Regions from separate parts of the Kocuria rhizosphaerae genome, predicted to be linked through region 4. Evidence: riboswitches for the same ligand, from Rfam matches in the RefSeq annotation. Region 4 holds a riboswitch; each other region holds the start of a gene.
What was found. Region 4 has a riboswitch for S-adenosylmethionine ahead of ACH9EU_RS14980 (bifunctional o-acetylhomoserine/o-acetylserine sulfhydrylase). Riboswitches for the same ligand answer to the same signal wherever they lie in the genome.
Positions count from the first base shown of each region.

Region 1: it holds a riboswitch for S-adenosylmethionine, as region 4 does, so the genes downstream of both, ACH9EU_RS13765 (PLP-dependent transferase) here and ACH9EU_RS14980 (bifunctional o-acetylhomoserine/o-acetylserine sulfhydrylase) in region 4, are expected to answer to the same signal.
Region 2: it holds a riboswitch for S-adenosylmethionine, as region 4 does, so the genes downstream of both, ACH9EU_RS12215 (methylenetetrahydrofolate reductase) here and ACH9EU_RS14980 (bifunctional o-acetylhomoserine/o-acetylserine sulfhydrylase) in region 4, are expected to answer to the same signal.
Region 3: it holds a riboswitch for S-adenosylmethionine, as region 4 does, so the genes downstream of both, ACH9EU_RS17730 (MetQ/NlpA family ABC transporter substrate-binding protein) here and ACH9EU_RS14980 (bifunctional o-acetylhomoserine/o-acetylserine sulfhydrylase) in region 4, are expected to answer to the same signal.

Region 1 is NZ_JBISWL010000115.1:39,817-44,697, forward strand. It holds gene ACH9EU_RS13750 (transketolase C-terminal domain-containing protein) at 1-95, opposite strand, end outside; gene ACH9EU_RS13755 (thiamine pyrophosphate-dependent dehydrogenase E1 component subunit alpha) at 92-1,267, opposite strand; gene ACH9EU_RS13760 (AsnC family transcriptional regulator) at 1,509-1,991, shown strand; SAM riboswitch class IV at 2,067-2,203, shown strand; gene ACH9EU_RS13765 (PLP-dependent transferase) at 2,218-3,561, shown strand; gene ACH9EU_RS13770 (cystathionine gamma-synthase) at 3,570-4,757, shown strand.
Region 2 is NZ_JBISWL010000106.1:11,102-15,982, reverse strand. It holds gene ACH9EU_RS12225 (glutamate synthase-related protein) at 1-1,008, opposite strand, end outside; gene ACH9EU_RS12220 (YqjF family protein) at 1,078-1,821, shown strand; SAM riboswitch class I at 1,975-2,079, shown strand; gene ACH9EU_RS12215 (methylenetetrahydrofolate reductase) at 2,148-3,077, shown strand; gene metE (5-methyltetrahydropteroyltriglutamate--homocysteine S-methyltransferase) at 3,159-4,881, shown strand, end outside.
Region 3 is NZ_JBISWL010000148.1:10,525-15,405, reverse strand. It holds gene ACH9EU_RS17745 (sodium:solute symporter family transporter) at 1-903, shown strand, start outside; gene ACH9EU_RS17740 (GlsB/YeaQ/YmgE family stress response membrane protein) at 1,129-1,398, shown strand; gene dxr (1-deoxy-D-xylulose-5-phosphate reductoisomerase) at 1,517-2,791, shown strand; SAM riboswitch class IV at 2,828-2,946, shown strand; gene ACH9EU_RS17730 (MetQ/NlpA family ABC transporter substrate-binding protein) at 3,047-3,937, shown strand; gene ACH9EU_RS17725 (ATP-binding cassette domain-containing protein) at 3,934-4,881, shown strand, end outside.
Region 4 is NZ_JBISWL010000131.1:9,572-14,452, reverse strand. It holds gene ACH9EU_RS14995 (S9 family peptidase) at 1-787, opposite strand, end outside; gene ACH9EU_RS14990 (CPBP family glutamic-type intramembrane protease) at 865-1,644, shown strand; gene ACH9EU_RS14985 (VOC family protein) at 1,669-2,307, opposite strand; SAM riboswitch class IV at 2,459-2,574, shown strand; gene ACH9EU_RS14980 (bifunctional o-acetylhomoserine/o-acetylserine sulfhydrylase) at 2,653-4,032, shown strand; gene metX (homoserine O-acetyltransferase MetX) at 4,029-4,881, shown strand, end outside.

The DNA of each region.
Region 1 (4,881 bases), on a different contig from region 4:
GCGTCGGCCAGGGCGGTGTTGAGGGCCTGGGCCAGGGTCACCGGCTTCGCGGCCGGGGCGCCGGCGGGCGGGGCGGGGGCTTCGAGGGTGCTCACTTCTCGGTCTCCTCTCGGGCGAGCTCGTCGGCCAGGAAGCGCTCCTGCTCGGCGAGCTGCGGGGTCTGCTCGGCGTGGACGTGGCGGAAGAGCTCGAGCGGGTCGATCCGCACCTCGGCGTTCATCCCGTCCCGCAGGGTCGTGGCGACCTCCTCGGCGCGCGCGGCGATGCGCCGCTCCGCGTCGTCCTCGAGCACGCCCTGCGCGTCCAGGTAGGCGCGCATCCGAGTGACCGGGTCCTTCGCGATCCACTCCTGCACCTCGGCGTCGTCCCGGTAGCGCGTGGCGTCGTCGGCGTTGGTGTGGGCCTGCATGCGGTAGGTGTGGGCCTCCACGAGGAGGGGCTCGGACTCGGAGCGGGCGAGGTCGACCGCCCGGCGCAGGGCCGCGAGCAGGGCCACGAGGTCGTTGCCGTCCACGCGCTCGCCCGCCATGCCGTAGCCGACGGCCTTGTGGGCCAGCGTCGGGGCCGCGGACTGCTGGGCCAGCGGCACGGAGATCGCGTAGCCGTTGTTCTGCACGAAGAACACCACCGGCAGCTTGAACACCGCCGCGAAGTTGAGGGCCTCGTGGAAGTCGCCCTCGCTGGTCGCGCCGTCCCCGCACATCGCCAGGACCACGGTGTCCTCACCGCGCAGCTTGGCGGCATGGGCCACCCCGACCGCGTGCAGCAGCTGCGTGGTCAGGGGCGTGGACTGGATGCCCACGTGGCGCTCGTGGGGGTCGTAGCCGCTGTGCCACTCGCCGCGGAAGATCGCCATGGCCTGCAGGGGGTCCACCCCCCGCGTCATGACCGCCACGGTGTCCCGGTAGGTCGGGAACAGCCAGTCGCCCTCGTGCAGGCACAGGGCCGCGGCGACCTGGCAGGCCTCCTGGCCGTGGCTGGACGGGTAGACCGCCATCCGGCCCTGGCGCACCAGTGCGGAGTTCTGGTCGTTGACCCGGCGGCCGACCACGAGCCTCTCGTAGGCCTCCAGCAGCACGTCCTCGGGCGGCAGCGGGTACTCGTGGCCGGGCTCGGTGCCCTGCTCGGCGGGAGGCAGGAGGCGTCCGGACGGGTCGACCATCCGGATCTCGCCGCGGGCCGGGAGCATGTACTGCTCCGGTGTGATCCCGAAGCGCTGGGAGGCCCGGAGGATGGGGTCCCCGGGGGTCTCGACGGTCTGGCTCATGGTGTCCCCTCGGTCGGTCCCGCCCGGGTCCCGGAGCCGGGACGGCAGGAGGGCGGGTTCTGCTCTGTCCGCCAAGTATGGGAACAGGAACGCCTTCGTATCCAGGGCACGGCAGAAGTGCAGAAAAGTGGAGTCATGGACGCAATTGCGGTGGACGAAATGCTCTAGTGTGGCCTGGAGCACATGCGTTCGTCCGTTCCGGTCGGGACGCAGGTCCGGACCGCACCCGAAGGAGCTCCCCGTGCCCTCCACGCCCGTCCCGCTGGACGAGACCGACCGCAGGATCCTCTCCGAGCTCACCCGGGACGCCCGCCAGTCGGTGACCGCGATCGCCGCGGCGGTGCACGTCTCGCGGGCGCACGCCTACGCCCGCATCAACCGGCTCCGGGACGAGGGCGTCATCCTGCGCTACAGCGCGGTGGTCGACCCGGTGCGCGCGGGGCTGCAGGCCTCCGCCTACGTGACGCTCAAGCTCCAGCAGAACACCTGGCGGGACCTCTGTGCGCAGCTGCAGGCCATTCCGGCGGTGCACCACATCGCCCTGGTCGGCGGCACCTTCGACGTGATGCTCCTCGTGCGGGCGGTGGACACCGTCCACCTGCGCCAGGTGATCTTCGAGCACATCCAGCAGCTGCCCGGCGTCGTGGACACCCAGACGTTCCTGGTCTTCGAGGACGTCGACACGAGCGCGTCGTACTCGGGGGCGTCGTACTCGGGCGGATGACGTCATGATCCGTCACGGGCGTCATCTTGCGTCGCGGTGGGACACCCGGGAGCGGCGCGCTTACTGTTGATCCAGCTTCACGAGACGTGACCGCCAAGCTCCGACTTGGTCACGCACCAACCCCATGCTCAGTGGGTGGTTCGGATGAGGAAGCGGCCTGCATCCTCCGCGGCGAGCCCGCCGCGGCCGACCGGTGCGGGTAAGAGCAAGCAGCAGGAGCATCGCCTTGTCCCTCCCCGTGACCCAGCACGACGTGGCCGACCACGACCTCGCCACCCGCCAGATCCACGCGGGCACCCAGGACGTCGTCACGCAGCGCACCCTGACGGTGCCGATCTACCAGTCCGCGGCGTACGAGTTCCCCGACTACGAGGCCGCGAAGCACATGTTCGCGCAGACGCGGCCCGGCTTCACCTACACCCGCACGGGCAACCCGACCGTCAGCGTGCTCGAGCAGCGCATCGCCGATCTCGAGGGCGGCACGGGCGCGGTGGCCACCGGCTCCGGGCAGTCGGCCGTCGCCGTCGCGCTGCTGGCCCTGCTCGGCCAGGGCGAGGACAAGCACCTCGTGGCCTCCGAGAAGCTCTACGGCGGCACCGTGGACCTGCTCACCGACTCGTTCGCCGACCTCGGCGTCGAGGTGGACTTCGTGGACCCGACCACCCCGGGCGAGTGGGCCGCGGCGGTCCGCCCGGACACCCGGGCGTTCCTGCTCGAGTCCATCGGCAACCCGCTGGCCACCCTCCCGGACCTGCCCGGGATCGCCGACGTCGCCCGGGCCGCCCGGGTGCCCGTCGTCGTCGACAACACGGTCGCGTCCCCGGCCCTGTACCGCCCGTTCGAGAAGGGCGCGGACATCGTCGTGCACTCGGCCACCAAGTTCCTGGGCGGCCACGGCAACTCCCTCGCCGGCGCCGTGGTGGACGGGGGGACGTTCGACTGGAGCGCGCAGCCCGGGAAGTGGCCCCAGTTCACCGTGGCCCGCGCCCGGTGGGGCGGCCGGAGCCTCGTGGACCGCTGCGCCGGCGCGAGCCCCTACCTGCACCTGGTCCGCGCGAAGTACGTCCACGACCTCGGGACCACGCTGTCCCCGTTCAACGCGAGCCAGATCATCCAGGGCATCGAGACCCTGGACCTGCGCGTGGCCCGCCACACCGCCTCCGGACTCGCGGTCGCCGAGTTCCTGGCCGGCCACCCCGCCGTCGCCCGGGTGCACCACCCGGGAGTGCCCGGTGACCCCGGCGCCGGGATCGCGGCCCGCGACTTCCCGCGCGGCACCGGGTCCGTGTTCTCCTTCGACCTCGCCGCCCCCGACGACGCCGTGGGGCCGTTCATCGACAGCCTCCGGCTGTTCAAGCTGGTCGCCAACATCGGCGACACCCGCAGCCTCGTCGTCCACCCGGCGGCCATGACGCACTGCCGGCTGACGCCCGAGCAGCGGATCGCCGGCGGGATCGCCGAGACCACGATCCGGCTCTCGATCGGCCTCGAGTCCCCCGAGGACCTCGTGGCAGACCTCCGCCAAGCCCTCGACCGCGTCCTCGAGACCACCTCGACCCCCGGGAAGTGAGCCGCGACATGACCTCCACCGCACCGCACCGCGTCCGCACGCGCGGTTTCACGACGACCGCCGTCCACGCCGGTCAGGCGCCGGACCCCCTGACCGGGGCAGTGATCCCGCCCATCTACCAGACCTCCACGTTCGCCCAGGACGGGATCAACGTCCTGCGCGCCGGGCACGAGTACTCCCGCGGCTCGAACCCCACCCGCGGCGGCTTCGAGGAGCAGCTCGCCGCGCTCGAGCACGGTGAACGGGCGTTCGCCTTCGCTTCCGGGATCGCTGCGGAGGACGCCCTGCTGCGGGCCGTGCTCAGACCGGGGGAGCACGTCGTGCTCGGCGCCGACGGCTACGGCGGCACGAACCGGCTGATCACCAAGGTCCTCGCCCCGTGGGACGTGGCCTCCACGCCCGTGGACATCACCGACCTCGACGCCGTGGCCGCCGCCCTCCGCCCGGGCGCCACCCGCGTGCTGTGGCTCGAGACGCCGTCCAACCCCCTGCTCGGCATCGCCGACGTCGCGGCGTGGGCGCAGCTCGCCCACGACGCCGGGGCGCTGCTGGTCGTCGACAACACCTTCGCCTCCCCGTACCTGCAGAACCCGCTGCTGCTCGGCGCGGACGCCGTGGTGCACTCCACCACGAAGTACATCGGCGGGCACTCCGACGTCCTCGGCGGCGCCGTGGTCGTGGGCGCGGCCGAGTGGCGCGGAGCGCCGCTGGCCGAGACGGTCGCGTTCCAGCAGTTCGCGGCCGGGGCCGTGGCCGGTCCCCAGGACAGCTACCTCGCGGCCCGCGGGCTGAAGACCCTGAGCCTGCGGATGGAACGGCACCAGGAGAGCGCGCAGCGGATCGCGGAGTGGCTGCTCGGCCGCCCCGAGGTCACCCAGGTCCTCTACCCGGGGCTGCCGGAGCACCCGGGCCACGACCTGGCCGCCGCGCAGATGCGCGGGTTCGGCGGCATGGTCTCCTTCCGCCTCGCCGGGGGAGAGGCGGCGGCCCGTGCCGCGGCGGAGGGCACGCGGCTCTACGCGCTGTCCGTGAGCCTGGGAGGGGTCGAGTCCCTCGTCTGCTACCCGTCCGAGATGACGCACGCCACCGTCCGGGGCACCGCGCTGGCCGTCCCCGTGGACCTGGTGCGGCTCTCCGTGGGGATCGAGGACGTCGAGGACCAGCTGGAGGACCTCGAGCGGGCGCTGACCGCCTGATCGGCCGGTCCTGCCCGGCGGTCCCCGGCGCCGCCGGCTCGGCGTCCGGGCGCCACGGGGTCAACGGGGTCAACGGGGTCAACGGGCACAGCGTCGCCCGGACCCATGCCGTGGTCGAGGTGCC
Region 2 (4,881 bases), on a different contig from region 4:
CACGATGATGTAGTCCGGTGCCACGTCCTCCTCCAGCATGGCCTTGCACATGCCCAGCACGTCCACCCGGGACCCCACGCACAGCTTGAAGCCGATCGGCTTGCCGCCGGAGAGCTCCCGCAGCCGTCCGATGAAGCGCATCAGCTCCCGGGGCGTGGTGAAGGCGCTGTGGCTGGCCGGGGAGATGCAGTCCACGCCCTCGGGCACCCCGCGGGCCCGGGCGATCTCCGGGCTGACCTTGGCCCCCGGCAGCACGCCGCCGAGACCGGGCTTGGCGCCCTGGGAGAGCTTGACGGTGACGGCCTTGACCTCGGGCAGGCGCGACTTCTCCCGGAACTCCTCCGGGTCGAACTCGCCGACGTCGTTGCGGGTGCCGAAGTATCCCGAGCCGATCTCCCAGATCAGGTCGGCCGGGTGGGCCCGGTGGTAGTCCGTGAGCCCGCCCTCGCCGGTCTCCTGGGCGAAGCCGCCGAGGGCCGCGCCCTTGTTCATGGCCAGGACGGCGTTGCGGGACAGTGAGCCGAAGCTCATCGAGGAGATGTTCAGCAGGGACATGTCGTAGGGCTGCGTGCACCCCGGCCCGCCGATGCGGACCCGCGGGGCCTCGTCCGGGGGTGGCACCGGGGCGGTGGAGTGCAGGAGGTACTCGTAGCCCATCCGGTTCACGTCCCGCTCGGTCCCGAAGGCCTTGTCCCCCATGGTCCCCTTCGCCCGGGCGTAGACCAGGGACCGGGTGTCGCGGTCGAAGGGCTTGCCGTCGTAGTTGCGCTCGACGAAGTACTGCTGGATCTCGGGGCGGATGGACTCCATGAAGTAGCGCATGTGCCCGAGGACCGGGTAGTTCCGCAGGACCGAGTGCTCCTTCTGCACGACGTCCCACACGCCCACCACCAGCAGGCCCAGCACCGCCGCGGCCAGCAGCCACCAGCCGCCGGAGCCGAGCGAGGCGGCCAGGAGCGCCACGGCCCCGAGTGCGAGGAGCAGCGCCACGACCAGGAATCGCATCATGCTGACGATGGTAGCGCCGGCGCCCTCAGCGGCGTGATCCACGGCACACCCGGCGGTAGGGTGTGCGCCATGCACCGAACCGGCGGAGCCGGTCCGTGGCCCGGGGGCCACGCCCTGCCCCGGCCCCATCTGGCGGACCAGCTCTGGGAGGACGCCGTCTTCCTGCACTGGCGGCTGCCGCCGTCCGTCGTCGCGCCGTACCTGCCGCCACGGGTGGAGGTGGACGTGGTCGACGGATCGGCCTGGGTCGGTCTCATCGGGTTCCGCATGCGCCGCACACGTCTCGGCACCGTCGTCCCCCTCCCCCACCTGGGCTCCTTCGCCGAGGTCAACGTGCGCGTGTACTCGCGCGGACCCGACGGGTCGCGCGGCGTCGTGTTCCTGTCCCTGGACGCCCCGCGCCTTCCCGTGGTGCTGGGCGCCCGCGCCGCCGGCGTCCCCTACGTCTGGTCGCGGTGCCGCGCCGCGGCGACAGGAGGTCCCGCGCCCGTCCGCGGCTATGCGGTCGAGCGCCGCCGCGGAGGCGCCCGTTCGTCCTTCTCGGTCCGCCCGGACCTCGCACGGCGTGCAGAGGATCCGCTGTCCCTGGAGCTCACCGCCCGGTTCGGAGCCCACCACAGGGCGGCCGGGGCGACGTGGTGGGTGCCCGTGGCCCACAGGCCGTGGCCCCTGTACCCGGCGAGACCGGTCCACCTCGAGGACGGGCTCCTCCGGGCGGCCGGCCTGACGGTCGAGGGACCACCGGAGTCGGTGCTGTTCTCCCCCGGCGTGCGGGCCCGGCTCGGACGGCCGTCGGTGCTGCGGACGGCCTGAGCGTCGGGCTCCGCGGGTCTGCGCCACGGCGGGAGCCCACGGACGGCTGCCGTGTTGCGCCGTGTGACACGGGGCGCGTCACACTTCGGCGTGGGACGTCTTCTGGGCACCCCGACTTGGCGCCGGGCCGGAGAGCCGTTGAAATGGTCCTTGCATCTATCCAGAGCGGCCGAGAGACCTGGCTCGTCGACGCCGCAGCAACCATCCGCCGTCCCGCACGGGGCGACGGAACGGTGCTCCCGCCAGGACCGATGGAGCTGTCGCAGCCTCCCGGACCGGTTCCGGGACGGCTGGCGCCCTCCCTCGGGGTGACCCAGGAGGAACACGTGACACGAACGCCGAGCGGCCGGACGGCGCCGCCGTCCCTGTCCTACGAGCTCTACCCGCCGCGCTGCGCGGCGAGCGCCGAGACGCTGCTGCGGACCATCCAGGCGCTCGAGCCCACCCGTCCCGACCACGTCTCCGTGACGTACAGCGGGGACGCCGTGCGGCGGGACCGCTCCCTGGCGCTGCTCGACCACCTCCTGGCCCGCACCTGCCTCCGGCCGCTCGCGCACCTCACCTGCGCCGGGAGCACACGGGAGGAGCTGGAGGACGTCGTCGTCTCGCTCGTGCGGCGCGGGGTCCGCGGCGTGCTGGCGCTGCGCGGGGACCTGCCGGAGGACCCCGCGGCGTTCCGCGGGGAGCTGCCGTTCGCGACCCACCTCGTGGAGCTCGTGCGGGACGTGGAGCGGCGTCACACGGCGCACCTCGCCGCCGGCCGGCTGGCGGTGGGCGTGGCCGCGTACCCCACCCGGCACCCGGAGTCGCCGTCCGTGGCGCACGACGTCGACGTGCTCCTGGCGAAGCAGCACTCCGGCGCGGACTTCGCGATCACGCAGGTCTACTTCCGGCCGGAGGAGTACGAGCAGCTGCTGGACTCCGCCCGGGCCGCCGGGGTCACGATCCCGATCGTCCCGGGGATCATGCCGGTGACCGGCGTGCGCCGACTGCGCAACCTCTGCCGGCTGGCCGGCATGGCCCCGGACCCGGCGCTGGAGGCCGCCCTCGAGCACGCCCCCGGACCCGACGCGCGGCACCGGGCCGGCGTGGAGTTCGCCGCGGAGCTGTGCCGCGCCGCACTCCACGCCGGCGCCCCCGGCCTGCACCTCTACACGTTCAACGAGCACCGGGCGGTGCTGGACCTGCTCGAGCGCGTGGACCTGCCGCGCACGCCCCACGAGCCCGCCCCGCTCCCCCGGCTGCTGCCGGCCTGAGCCGCCCCGCGGACACCCGGCCGGCCGCGGCAACCACAGACCTTCCCGAACCACCATCCACGACACGTCAGGAGCACCTCCATGAGCACGACCACCACCCCGACCGCCGTCCCCGCCTTCCCCGCGGCCACGATCACGGGCTACCCGCGGATCGGCCGCCGCCGCGAGCTGAAGAAGGCCCTCGAGGCCTACTGGGCCGGGCGCTCGACCCGCGAGGAGCTGGAGACGGCCGCCGCCGAGCTGCAGCTGGCCACCTACCGGCGTCTCGTCGAGCTCGGCCTCGGCGCGCAGGACTCGTCCCTGCCGGCCGAGTTCGCCCTCTACGACCAGGTCCTCGACACGACCGTGGCACTGGGCGCGGTGCCCTCCCGCTTCGCCGACCTGGCCGACGCCGAGGGCCGTCTCGACCTCGACGCGAGCTTCGTGCTGGCCCGCGGCGACGCCGGCCGGGCGCCGCTGGAGATGACCAAGTGGTTCGACACCAACTACCACTACCTCGTCCCCGAGATCGGCCCGCGGACCCCCTTCCGTGCCACCGCCGAGCGTCTCGTCGCCGACGTGCGCCGCGCCGCCGAGCACGGGTTCACCGTCCGCCCCGTCCTCGTGGGCCCCGTCTCCTTCCTCCTCCTGGCCAAGGCCGACGACGACGCCCCCGCCGGCTTCGACCCGCTGCAGCGGCTCGGCGACGTGCTCCCGGTGTACGCCGAGCTGCTGGCGGCGCTGGACGCCGCCGGCGCGGAGTGGGTGCAGCTCGAGGAGCCGGCCCTCGTGGCCGACCAGCCGGTCCCCGCCGACCGGCTGGCCGAGGCCGTGCGCGAGGCCTACACGACGCTGGCCGCCGCGGCCGAGCGCCCGCAGCTGTTCGTCACCACCTCCTACGGCTCGACGGGCTCGCTGCTGCGGCCCCTGGCCGGCTCGGGCGTCGAGGCCCTGCACCTGGACCTCGTCAAGGGCGCGCTCCCCACGGCCGAGGAGCTGGAGCTCTTCCGGGGCGAGGACGCCGCGGTGCTCGTGGCGGGCGCCGTCGACGGCCACAACATCTGGCGGGCCGACCTGGCGGGCCGGCTCGACCAGCTCGAGGAGCTGGCCCGGGCCGGCGCCCAGGTCTCCGTGGCCAGCTCCACGTCCCTCTTCCACGTCCCCCACGACGTCGCCGAGGAGACGCAGCTGGACCCCGTGCTGCGCAGCTGGCTCGCCTTCGCCGACCAGAAGGTCGGCGAGATCGTGACCCTCTCCCGCGGCCTGGCCGCCGGCCGGGACGCCGTGGCGGAGCAGCTGGCCGAGGCCGCCGAGGCCCGCCGCACCCGGGAGGGCGCCGCCGGCGTCCGCGACGCGGCCGTGCGAGAGCGCGCCGCCTCGGTGACCGCCGCCGAGATCGGGCGCGCCCCCGCCGAGGTCCGCCGCGCCGCCCAGGAGGGCCGCTCCTTCACGGCCTCCGGCCCCCTGCCCCTCCTGCCGACGACGACCATCGGATCCTTCCCGCAGACCCCGGAGGTCCGGGCGCAGCGGGCGAAGGTCCGCTCCGGCGCCGTGACCCCCGAGGCCTACGACCGGTTCCTGCGCGAGGAGATCGAGCGGGTGGTCCGGCTGCAGGAGGAGCTCGGCCTGGACGTCCTCGTGCACGGCGAGGCGGAGCGCAACGACATGGTGCAGTACTTCGCCGAGCACCTCGACGGCTTCGCGACCACCGAGCACGGCTGGGTCCAGTCCTACGGGTCCCGCTGCACCCGGCCCTCCATCCTCTGGGGCGACGTCAGCCGTGAGGGCGAGGGCCTGCGCGGCGAGGCCATCACCGTCCCGTGGA
Region 3 (4,881 bases), on a different contig from region 4:
ATCCTCGAGCCCGGTCTGAAGTACGGGGTGAGCGAGACCAGCAAGCTGGACTTCATCTCCCTGGGTCTCGCCCTGGTCTTCGGCGCCGCCGGCCTGCCGCACGTGCTGATGCGCTTCTACACGGTGCCCACCGCCAAGGAGGCCCGCACGTCGGTCGTCTGGGCGATCGCCCTGATCGGCCTGTTCTACCTCTTCACCCTCATCCTCGGCTTCGGGGCGGCGGCCCTGATCGGGGCGGATCGCATCGAGTCGGCGCCCGGCGGCGTGAACTCCGCGGCGCCGCTGCTGGCCTTCGAGCTCGGCGGGTCCCTCCTGATGGGCCTCATCGCGGCCGTGGCGTTCGCCACGATCCTCGCCGTCGTGGCGGGCCTGGCCATCACCGCCTCGGCCTCCTTCGCCCACGACATCTACACGAGCGTGATCAAGAAGGGGAACTCCGATCCCCGCAAGGAGCTCCGGGTCGCCAAGACCACGGTCGTGGTCATCGGCGTCGTCTCCATCCTCGGCGGCATCGGCGCGCAGGGGCAGAACGTGGCGTTCCTCGTGGCCCTGGCCTTCGCGGTCGCGGCCTCGGCCAACCTGCCGACCATCCTGTACTCCCTGTACTGGCGGCGGTTCACGACCCGCGGCGCCGTGTGGTCCATGTACGGCGGTCTGCTCATCTCGGTGGGCCTCATCGTCTTCTCCCCGGTGATGTCCGGGGCCGAGACCTCGATGATCCCGACGGCCGACTTCGCGTGGTTCCCGCTGACGAACCCGGGGATCGTCTCGATCCCGGCCTCCTTCCTCCTCGGTTTCATCGGCTCCATGACGGAGCGCCGTCTGGAGGACCCGGTCAAGCAGTCGGAGATGGAGGTGCGTTCCCTCACCGGGATCGGTGCGGAGAAGCCCGTCGCCCACTGACGGCGCCTGATCCCGTCCCACCTGGGACGATCCACGGCCCGCCCGGCGCAACCGCGTCGGGCGGGCCGTTCCGTTCCCGGCGGGGACACACCCGGGTGCACGCCACAGAAAGACAGGGGGCTGACGGAGCAGTAGGGTGGAGACGAAACCGGGCTCAGGGTATTCCTGGGCAACTCTCCGGTTGCCTACAATGAAAGTCCCTCCCGGGACGGATAAGGAGCAATCATGGGAATTCTCGGTTGGATCATCCTCGGCCTCATCGCCGGCGCGATCGCGAAGCTCATCATGCCGGGCAACCAGGGTGGCGGGATCATCGTCACCATGATCCTCGGCATCGTGGGCGCGCTGCTGGGCGGCTTCATCGGATCCGCCCTGTTCGGCGTCGACATCAGCACGTTCTTCTCGCTCTCGACCTGGCTCCTCGCCATCGGCGGCGCGCTGATCGTCCTCTTCATCTGGGGGCTCGTCACCGGCCGCAAGGGCCACGCCCACTGACCGGCGTCCTGGCGGAACCCGAGGCCCCGTCCACCGGCAACGGTGGACGGGGCCTCGGCCTTTGCCGGCGCCGACCGGGGGAGCGGGTACGGGGTGAGCGCTGGGGGATACTGGGACCATGACGTCCCCCGCAGCCCCGACCCGCACCCGCCCGACCCCGGAGCTGCGGGCTCTGGCCGCGGCGGGACCGCGCCGGATCAGTGTCCTCGGCTCCACGGGCTCGATCGGCACCCAGGCCCTCGACGTCGTGCGGGCCGCGGCGGAGCTCGACGGCGCTGCGCCCTTCACGGTGGTCGCCCTGGCCGCGGGCCGGCGGCACCTGCCGCTGCTGGCCGCGCAGGCCGTGTCGACCCGCGCCGGGCTCGTGGCCACGAGCGGGACGGCCGCGGACGCCGCGGAGCTGAGCCGGCTGATCGGCGAGCGGGCCCGGGCGGCCGGGGCCGGAGGCTACCGCCCCGAGATCGAGCACGGGCCGGACGCGGCGTCGACGGCCGCCGCCCACCCCGGGGCGGACCTCGTGCTCAACGGCATCACCGGCTCGATCGGCCTCGCCCCGACGCTGGCCGCCCTGGGCGCGGGGCACAAGCTGGCGCTGGCGAACAAGGAGTCGCTCGTCGCGGGGGGCCCGCTCGTGCGTGCCGCGGCGGCGGCCACGGGCGACCCCGACGCGCTGATCCCGGTGGACTCGGAGCACTCGGCCCTGGCCCAGGCGCTGCGCGGCGGCACCGCCGCCGAGGTCGACCGCCTCGTGCTGACGGCCTCGGGCGGGCCGTTCCGCGGCCGCTCGGGGGCCGAGCTGGCCGCGGTCACCCCGGAGGAGGCCCTGCGCCACCCCACGTGGGACATGGGCCCGATGGTCACGACCAACTCCGCGACCATGGTCAACAAGGCCCTCGAGGTGCTCGAGGCCCATCTGCTCTTCGACGTGCCGCTCGAGCGGATCGACGTGGTGGTCCACCCGCAGTCCGTGGTCCACTCCATGGTCCAGTTCGTCGACGGATCGACCCTGGCCCAGGCCTCGCCGCCGGACATGCGCCTGCCGATCGCCCTCGGCCTCGCGTGGCCGCACCGGGTGCCCGGTGCGGGCCTCCCGTGCGACTGGACCCGGGCCACGGAGTGGACCTTCGAGCCGCTGGACCGGGACGCGTTCCCGGCCGTGGACCTGATCAAGGCGGCGGGGGAGCGCGGCGGCACGTTCCCGGCCGTGTTCAACGCGGCCAACGAGGAGGCGGTGCACGCCTTCCACGCGGGGCGCATCCGCTTCCCGGCGATCGTGGACACCGTCCGGGACGTCCTCGAGCAGCACGACGACGCCGGCCCGCTCGACCTCGAGGCCGTCCTGGACGCCGAGCGGTGGGCACGGCGGCGGGCCCAGGAGGTCCTCGGACGCTGACCGGGAGGGCCCCGCCGCGTGGTAGTGTGTCCGGCGGATGACGAGTCCCAGCGCGAAGCTCTGGCTGGCTGGGCGGCAACCCTCTCCCGTAGTGGGGTGCCCCAGATGACCATCCGGCCACGGTTCGGCGACGCAGCCGGCGGCAAGTACGGTTCGACCGCTCCGCGCCGTCCGGCGCGTCGAGGCCCGTGCCCGACCCGCCGAACCCGGCCGGGACCACCTCCGACACCCTACGGACCTTCCGGAAAGGCAGACATGCGATCGCAGCGCCTCCCCCTCCTCGCCCTGACCACGACCCTCGGCCTGACGCTGACCGCCTGCGGCGGCTCGACCGAGCAGGCCGGTGAGGGCGCCCTCGCCGACGGCAAGGTCAGCATCGGCGTCGTCGGCACCGACCCGACCCACGAGGCCCTCAAGACGCTCGCGGAGGAGCAGGGCATCACCGTCGAGTACGTCGACTTCTCCGACTACAACCAGCCCAACCCCGCCACGGAGTCCGGGGACGTGGACATGACCTGGTTCCAGCACATCCCGTTCCTCGCGGACTACAACAACTCCGCCGGGGGAAGCATCACCCCGATCGGCTCGACCTCGATCTACCCGCTGGGCCTCTACTCGAACGAGTACGACTCCGTGGAGCAGTTCCAGGAGGGGGACGAGATCGCCGTGCCCAACGACGCCGTGAACCTCTCCCGCGCCCTGCTCGTGCTCGAGTCGGCCGGCCTGGTCGAGCTCAAGAACGACACGCTGATCCCCTCGGAGCTCGACGTCGACACCGAGGCCTCGACGGTGCGGGTCACGCCCGTCTCCGCAGAGCAGACCGTGCTCTCGCTCGACTCGGTGGCCGGGTCGATCATCAACAACGACTTCCTCTCGCGGGCGGACATCGACCCGGAGTCGGCGCTGGCCCAGGACGACCCCGAGTCCGAGGGCTCCCGGGTCTACGTCAACCTCTTCACCACCACCGAGGAGCTGGCCGACGACGAGACGCTGAAGCAGGTCGCCGACCTCTACCACGAGCAGCCCGTCGTCGACGCCGAGCTGGAGGAGACCCGTGGCACCGCCGTGCCGCTGCAGCTGGAGCAGGAGGAACTGCGCGAGCTGACCGAGCGGTACCAGCAGGAGCTGAAGGACCAGCAGCAGTGAGCGCGGCGGCCTCCGCCGCGCCGTCGCGCTCCGGCCGCCCGGGCGAGGTCCTCGTCGCCTTCCGCAACGTCTCCAAGGTGTTCCGGACCGGAACGGGCCGTGCGGCGCGCGACGTGGTGGCGGTCGACGACGTCAGCCTGGAGGTGCGCCGCGGCGAGATCTTCGGCGTCATCGGCTACTCCGGGGCCGGCAAGTCCACCCTGGTGCGCCTGATCAACGGCCTCGAGCCGGTCACCAGCGGCTCGCTGACCGTGGGCGGGTTCGAGGTGGCCGGTCGCAGCGAGACGGAGCTGGCTCCGGTCCGCCGGGACATCGGCATGATCTTCCAGCAGTTCAACCTGTTCACCTCCCGCACGGTGGCGGGCAACGTCGAGTACCCGCTCAAGCGGGCGGGGTGGGACAAGGACCGGCGCCGGGCCCGCGTGGCGGAGCTGCTGGAGTTCGTGGGCCTCTCGGCGCACGCGGGCAGCTACCCGGAGCAGCTCTCCGGCGGCCAGAAGCAGCGCGTGGGCATCGCCCGGGCGCTGGCGACCAGCCCCGAGCTGCTCCTGGCCGACGAGTCCACCTCCGCCCTGGACCCGGAGACCACCCAGGAGGTGCTGCAGGTGCTGCAGCGCGCCAACCGGGAGCTGGGCATCACGATCGTGCTCATCACCCACGAGATGGACGTGGTGCGCGCGATCGCGGACCGGGTCGCCGTCATGCAGGGCGGGAAGGTCCTGGAGGACGGGCCGACCGTGGACATCTTCGCGCGGCCCCGCACCGAGACCGCCCGGCGTTTCGTCTCCTCCGTGCTGCACACGGTCCCCGACGAGCGGGAGGTCGAGCGGCTGCGCCGGGCCCACCGGGGACGCCTGGTCATCGTGGACGTCGGCGACGGCGTGGACATCGGCGGAGCGCTCTCCGACGGCGCGGCGCTCGGCGTGCGCTTCACCATCGCCTAC
Region 4 (4,881 bases):
AGTACTCGGAGCAGGTGGCCTCCACCACGAGCCGGCGGCGGTCGGCGGACAGCCCCGCGCCCAGCCACATCCCGGGGTCCGGTTCTTCGTGCACGACGACGTCGTCGGCCACCGGGGTGCCCAGGACGTGGCGGCGCAGTTGGTGGGGCCGCCAGGTCTCGTCCACCACGACGTAGTAGACGGCACGCGAGTCCGGGGAGAGGAAGGAGCCGTAGAACGTGCCGGGGATCTCGTCGTCCAGCAGGACCCCCGTGGTGAGGTCGCGGATCCGCAGCGTGAAGCGCTCGTCGCCGGTGACGTCCTCCGCCCACGCGAGCAGCTGCCCGTCCTCGGAGACGTCGAAGCTGCCGAGGGAGTAGAACTCGTGCGCGGCGGACTCGGCGTTCGCGTCGAGGAGCACCTGCTCGCCGGCCATGGTGGCGCCCGGCTCGACGACCGGCGGGGTCCAGTCGCTCAGGACGTCGCCCGTGACGGGCGCCGGCACGCGGCAGAAGACCTGGTGCGCCCCGCCCTCGACGGTCCGGGAGAAGTACCACCAGTTCCCGCGGCGGTTGGGCACGGACAGGTCCGTCTCCTGCGTGCGGCCCCGGATCTCCTGGAAGAGCGTCTCGCGCAGTCCCGCGAGGTGGGCGGTCCTGGCCTCCGCGTGGTCGTTCTCGGCCGTGAGGTGGGCCAGCACCCCGGGGTCCTCCTTGTTCCGCATCCACTCGTACGGGTCGGAGAACACGTGGCCGTGGAACGACCGCTCGACGGGCTGCCGGCGGGTCGGGGGAGGAAGCGAAGTCATGGGTCCCATCCTAGGGAAGCGCGGCGGGACTCCTCCCCGGGACGGGCCCGACGGGCGCCCGGTGCCAGAATGGCGGCATGAGCACCCCCTCCCACCGGGCTCCGCGTCCACCCGCCTTCGCCTCGACCCGCGCCGACCTGTGGGTGCAGATCCTCCTGGTGCTGGGCGTGTCGCTGGGCGCCTCGGCCCTGTACGCGGTGATCTCGCTGTCCGAGGACCTGGCCCGGGGCCCCCTGTCCGAGGCGCGGACGACCATGAACCCGCCGTTGAGCCTGCAGCCGCTGTTCGACCTGGTCCGCCAGCTCACGGGCATCGCGCTGGACCTCGTCCCGGTCCTGCTCGCGCTGTACCTGCTCGCCGGTTCGGCGGGCGCGGTGCGCAGCGTCCGCCGCCGGGTCGGCCTGGACGCCCGGATGCCGGTCCCGGACCTCGGGCTGGGGGCCCTGCTGTTCCTGGTCATGGGACTGGGCACACTTGCCCTCTACGGTGCGGGCCGGGCCCTGGGCGTCACGGCCACGGTGACCACGTCCGGTCTCGACGCGCACTGGTGGACGGTCCCGGTGCTGCTGCTCTCGGCGCTGCGCCACTCGCTCCTCGAGGAGGTCGTGGTGGTCGTCTTCCTCACCGACCGGCTGACCCGCATCGGGTGGCGCTGGCCGGTGGTGCTGGTGGTCACGGCCCTGTTCCGGGGCAGCTACCACCTCTACCAGGGGATCGGCCCGTTCCTGGGCAACGTGGTGATGGGTCTCGTGTTCGCGGAGCTCTACCGGCGCACCGGGCGGGTCATGCCGCTCGTCGTCGCGCACTTCCTGCTCGACGCCGCGGCGTTCGTCGGCACCGCCTGGTTCCTGGGCTGAGCCGCACGTGCCCGCCCCGGACGCTCAGATGGTCACGCGGCCGTCCGGGGTGTCGAAGGCGACCGCGAGCAGGCCGGGCGTCCCGTCCGGATAGCGCCACTCGACGTCGAGGTCCTGCAGGGCGGTCTCCACGGGGGCGCCCAGCCACTCCGTGACCCGGTCCCGCGAGCCGGCGATGCACATGCCCTGGAGCGAAACGTCCGTGATCCGGGCCTGGGAGGGGTGCATCTGCGGGTCGGAGTCGAAGTGCACCATGAACGGCAGCTGTGGGTCGGCGATCAGGCCCTTCACGCCGATCTGGTGCCACTCCAGGACCCGGCCGTCCGGGAACACGCGCTGGCCGGGCACGGCCCGGCGACCGAGCCGCCGCTCGAAGGGGGCGAGGTCGTCCACCTCGACGACCCAGCCGAGCCAGCCGCCGCCCGCGGCGGAGCGGGCGCGCACGGCCTGTCCGAAGGGCGCCTTCTCGGCGGCCGGGTGCTCGAGGGCCTCGACGACCTCGACGTACTGGCGGCCGGTGAGCGGGAGAATCATGTTGCGGGTGCCGAACCGTGGGTGCACACCGCCCTTGACGGGCTCGATGCCCAGCTGGTCGGCGATGGCCTCGGTGGTCGCCTCCAGGCCCTCCGGGCGGCAGGCGTAGGACACGTGGTCGACTCTCATGGGCTCATCGTGGCACCGTGTGAGTTTGGTCTCCAAATCGGTCGCGGGCCGTCCGTTCCGGCGACGGGACGGGTGTTCCGCGCCGTGTCCGCACGGCCGGGAACGGCCCCGGCTTGACGCCGCGTCGCCCGAATCCGGAGAATGCTGTCCAGGTCATGAGCGCCAGCGTGCAAGCCCCAGCTAGCTGGCCGGCAACCCTCCACCGCGGTGGGGTGCCCTGGGTGAAGACCAGGCTCCTCGCGACCGGCGAGCGAGCAAGCGCGGGTCCCCGGTGCCCGGCCGTCGAACGGCCGCACCACCACGGTCGGCGACCGGACCCCTGACCTTCCGCAAGGAGCTCACGGCATGCCCGAGTCCACCGCCTCCCCGGCGCAGCACCCCACTCCCGAGAACCCGTCCGGGTGGGCGTTCGAGACCCAGCAGATCCACGCGGGCCAGAGCCCCGACCCCGTCACCGGCTCGCGGGCGCTGCCGATCCACCAGACGACGTCGTTCGTCTTCCCGGACGCCCGGGCGGCCGCCGACCGGTTCGCGCTCGCGGAGCTCGGCCCGATCTACACCCGGATCGGGAACCCCACGACGGAGGTCGTGGAGAAGCGCATCGCTGCGCTCGAGGGCGGTGTCGGGGCCCTCATGCTCAGCGCCGGGCAGTCGGCCACGACGTTCGCCGTGCTCAATGTCGCCGGAGCGGGGGACCACGTGGTGGCCAGCCCCAGCCTCTACGGCGGGACCTTCAACCTCTTCAAGTTCACCCTGGCCAAGCTCGGCATCGACACGACCTTCGTGGACGACCCGGACGACCCCGAGGCGTGGCGGCGCGCCGTGCGGCCGAACACCAAGGCCTTCTACGCGGAGACCATCCCCAACCCGCGAAACGACGTCCTGGACATCGAGACGGTCGCCGGGATCGCCCACGAGAACGAGGTGCCGCTGATCGTGGACAACACGGTCGCGACCCCGTACCTCGTCCAGCCGCTGCGCTGGGGAGCGGACGTCGTGGTGCACTCGGCGACCAAGTTCCTGGGCGGGCACGGCACGGCCATCGGCGGCGTGATCGTGGACTCCGGGAACTTCGACTACGGCCGGTACCCGGAGCGCTTCCCCGGCTTCAACGAGCCCGACGAGTCCTACGGCGGCCTCGTCTACGCGGAGACGCTCGGGGCCGACGGCGTGTTCGGCGTGAACCTCTCCTACGTCCTCAAGGCCAGGGTCCAGCTCCTGCGCGACCTCGGCTCGGCGATCTCGCCGTTCAACGCCTTCCTCATCGAGCAGGGCATCGAGACCCTGTCCCTGCGCATGGAACGCCACGTGGCCAACGCCGGGACGGTGGCCCGCCGGCTCGAGGCGCGCGAGGACGTGCGCTCCGTGTCCTGGGCCGGCCTCGAGTCCTCGCCGTGGCACGAGCGCGCGCGGAAGTACGCGCCCCGCGGGGCCGGCTCGATCGTCGGCTTCGTGCTCGACGGCGGACGCGAGGCCGGCGCCGCGTTCGTCGACGCGCTGTCGCTGCACTCGAACGTGGCGAACATCGGGGACGTCCGCTCGCTCGTGATCCACCCGGCGTCCACGACCCACAGCCAGCTGCTGCCGGAGGAGCAGCTGGCCGCCGGCGTGGAGCCCGGCTTCGTCCGGCTCTCCGTGGGCCTCGAGAACGTCGAGGACATCCTGGCGGACCTCGAGCTGGGATTCGCGGCCGCGGCCGCGTGCAGGGGGCAGGAGCGGGCGTGACGGTGGTGCGGGGCGCCGACGCCGGGTCCGACGTCCGGGAGGACGGCGTGCCCCGGCACGCCGAGATCGGCACGCTGGAGCTCGAGTCGGGCTTCCGGCTGCCCGAGGTCCGGCTCGCCTACGAGACGTGGGGGACCCTGGCCCCGGACGGCTCCAACGCCGTGCTCGTGGAGCACGCCCTCACCGGGGACACCCACGTGGCCGCCGGCCGGGCGCGCCCCGGCGCCACGGAGGCCGAGCGCATCGCGGCGCTCAGTCCCGGCTGGTGGGAGGGGCTGATCGGTCCCGGGGCCGCCCTGGACACCGACCGGTACTTCGTGGTGTGCGCCAACATCGTGGGGGGCTGCTACGGCTCCACGGGCCCGGCCACCCCGGCGCCGGCGAGCGTGGACCCCGAGCGCCGGCCCTGGGGTTCCCGCTTCCCCCTCGTGACGGTGCGGGACTCCGTGCACGCCGAGGCGGCCCTGGCGGACGTCCTCGGGATCGACTCCTGGCGCCTGGTGCTCGGCGGGTCCATGGGCGGGGCCCGTGCGCTGGAGTGGGCCGTGACCCACCCGGACCGGGTCCTGGCGTGCGCCGTGGTCGCGGCGTGCGCGCAGTCCAGCGCGGAGCAGATCGCGTGGGGCCAGGCGCAGAACCTGGCGATCCGCCAGGACCCCCACTTCCGTGGCGGGGACTACTACGACGGTCCGCCGCCGATCGCCGGGCTGGGACTCGCCCGGCGGATCGCGCACATCACCTACCGCTCGGCCGCCGAGCTCCACGACAGGTTCGGCCGGGCCCCCCAGACGGACGAGCAGGTGATCGGCACCCACGCGGACGGCCGCGGCCGCTACCAGGTGGAGAGCT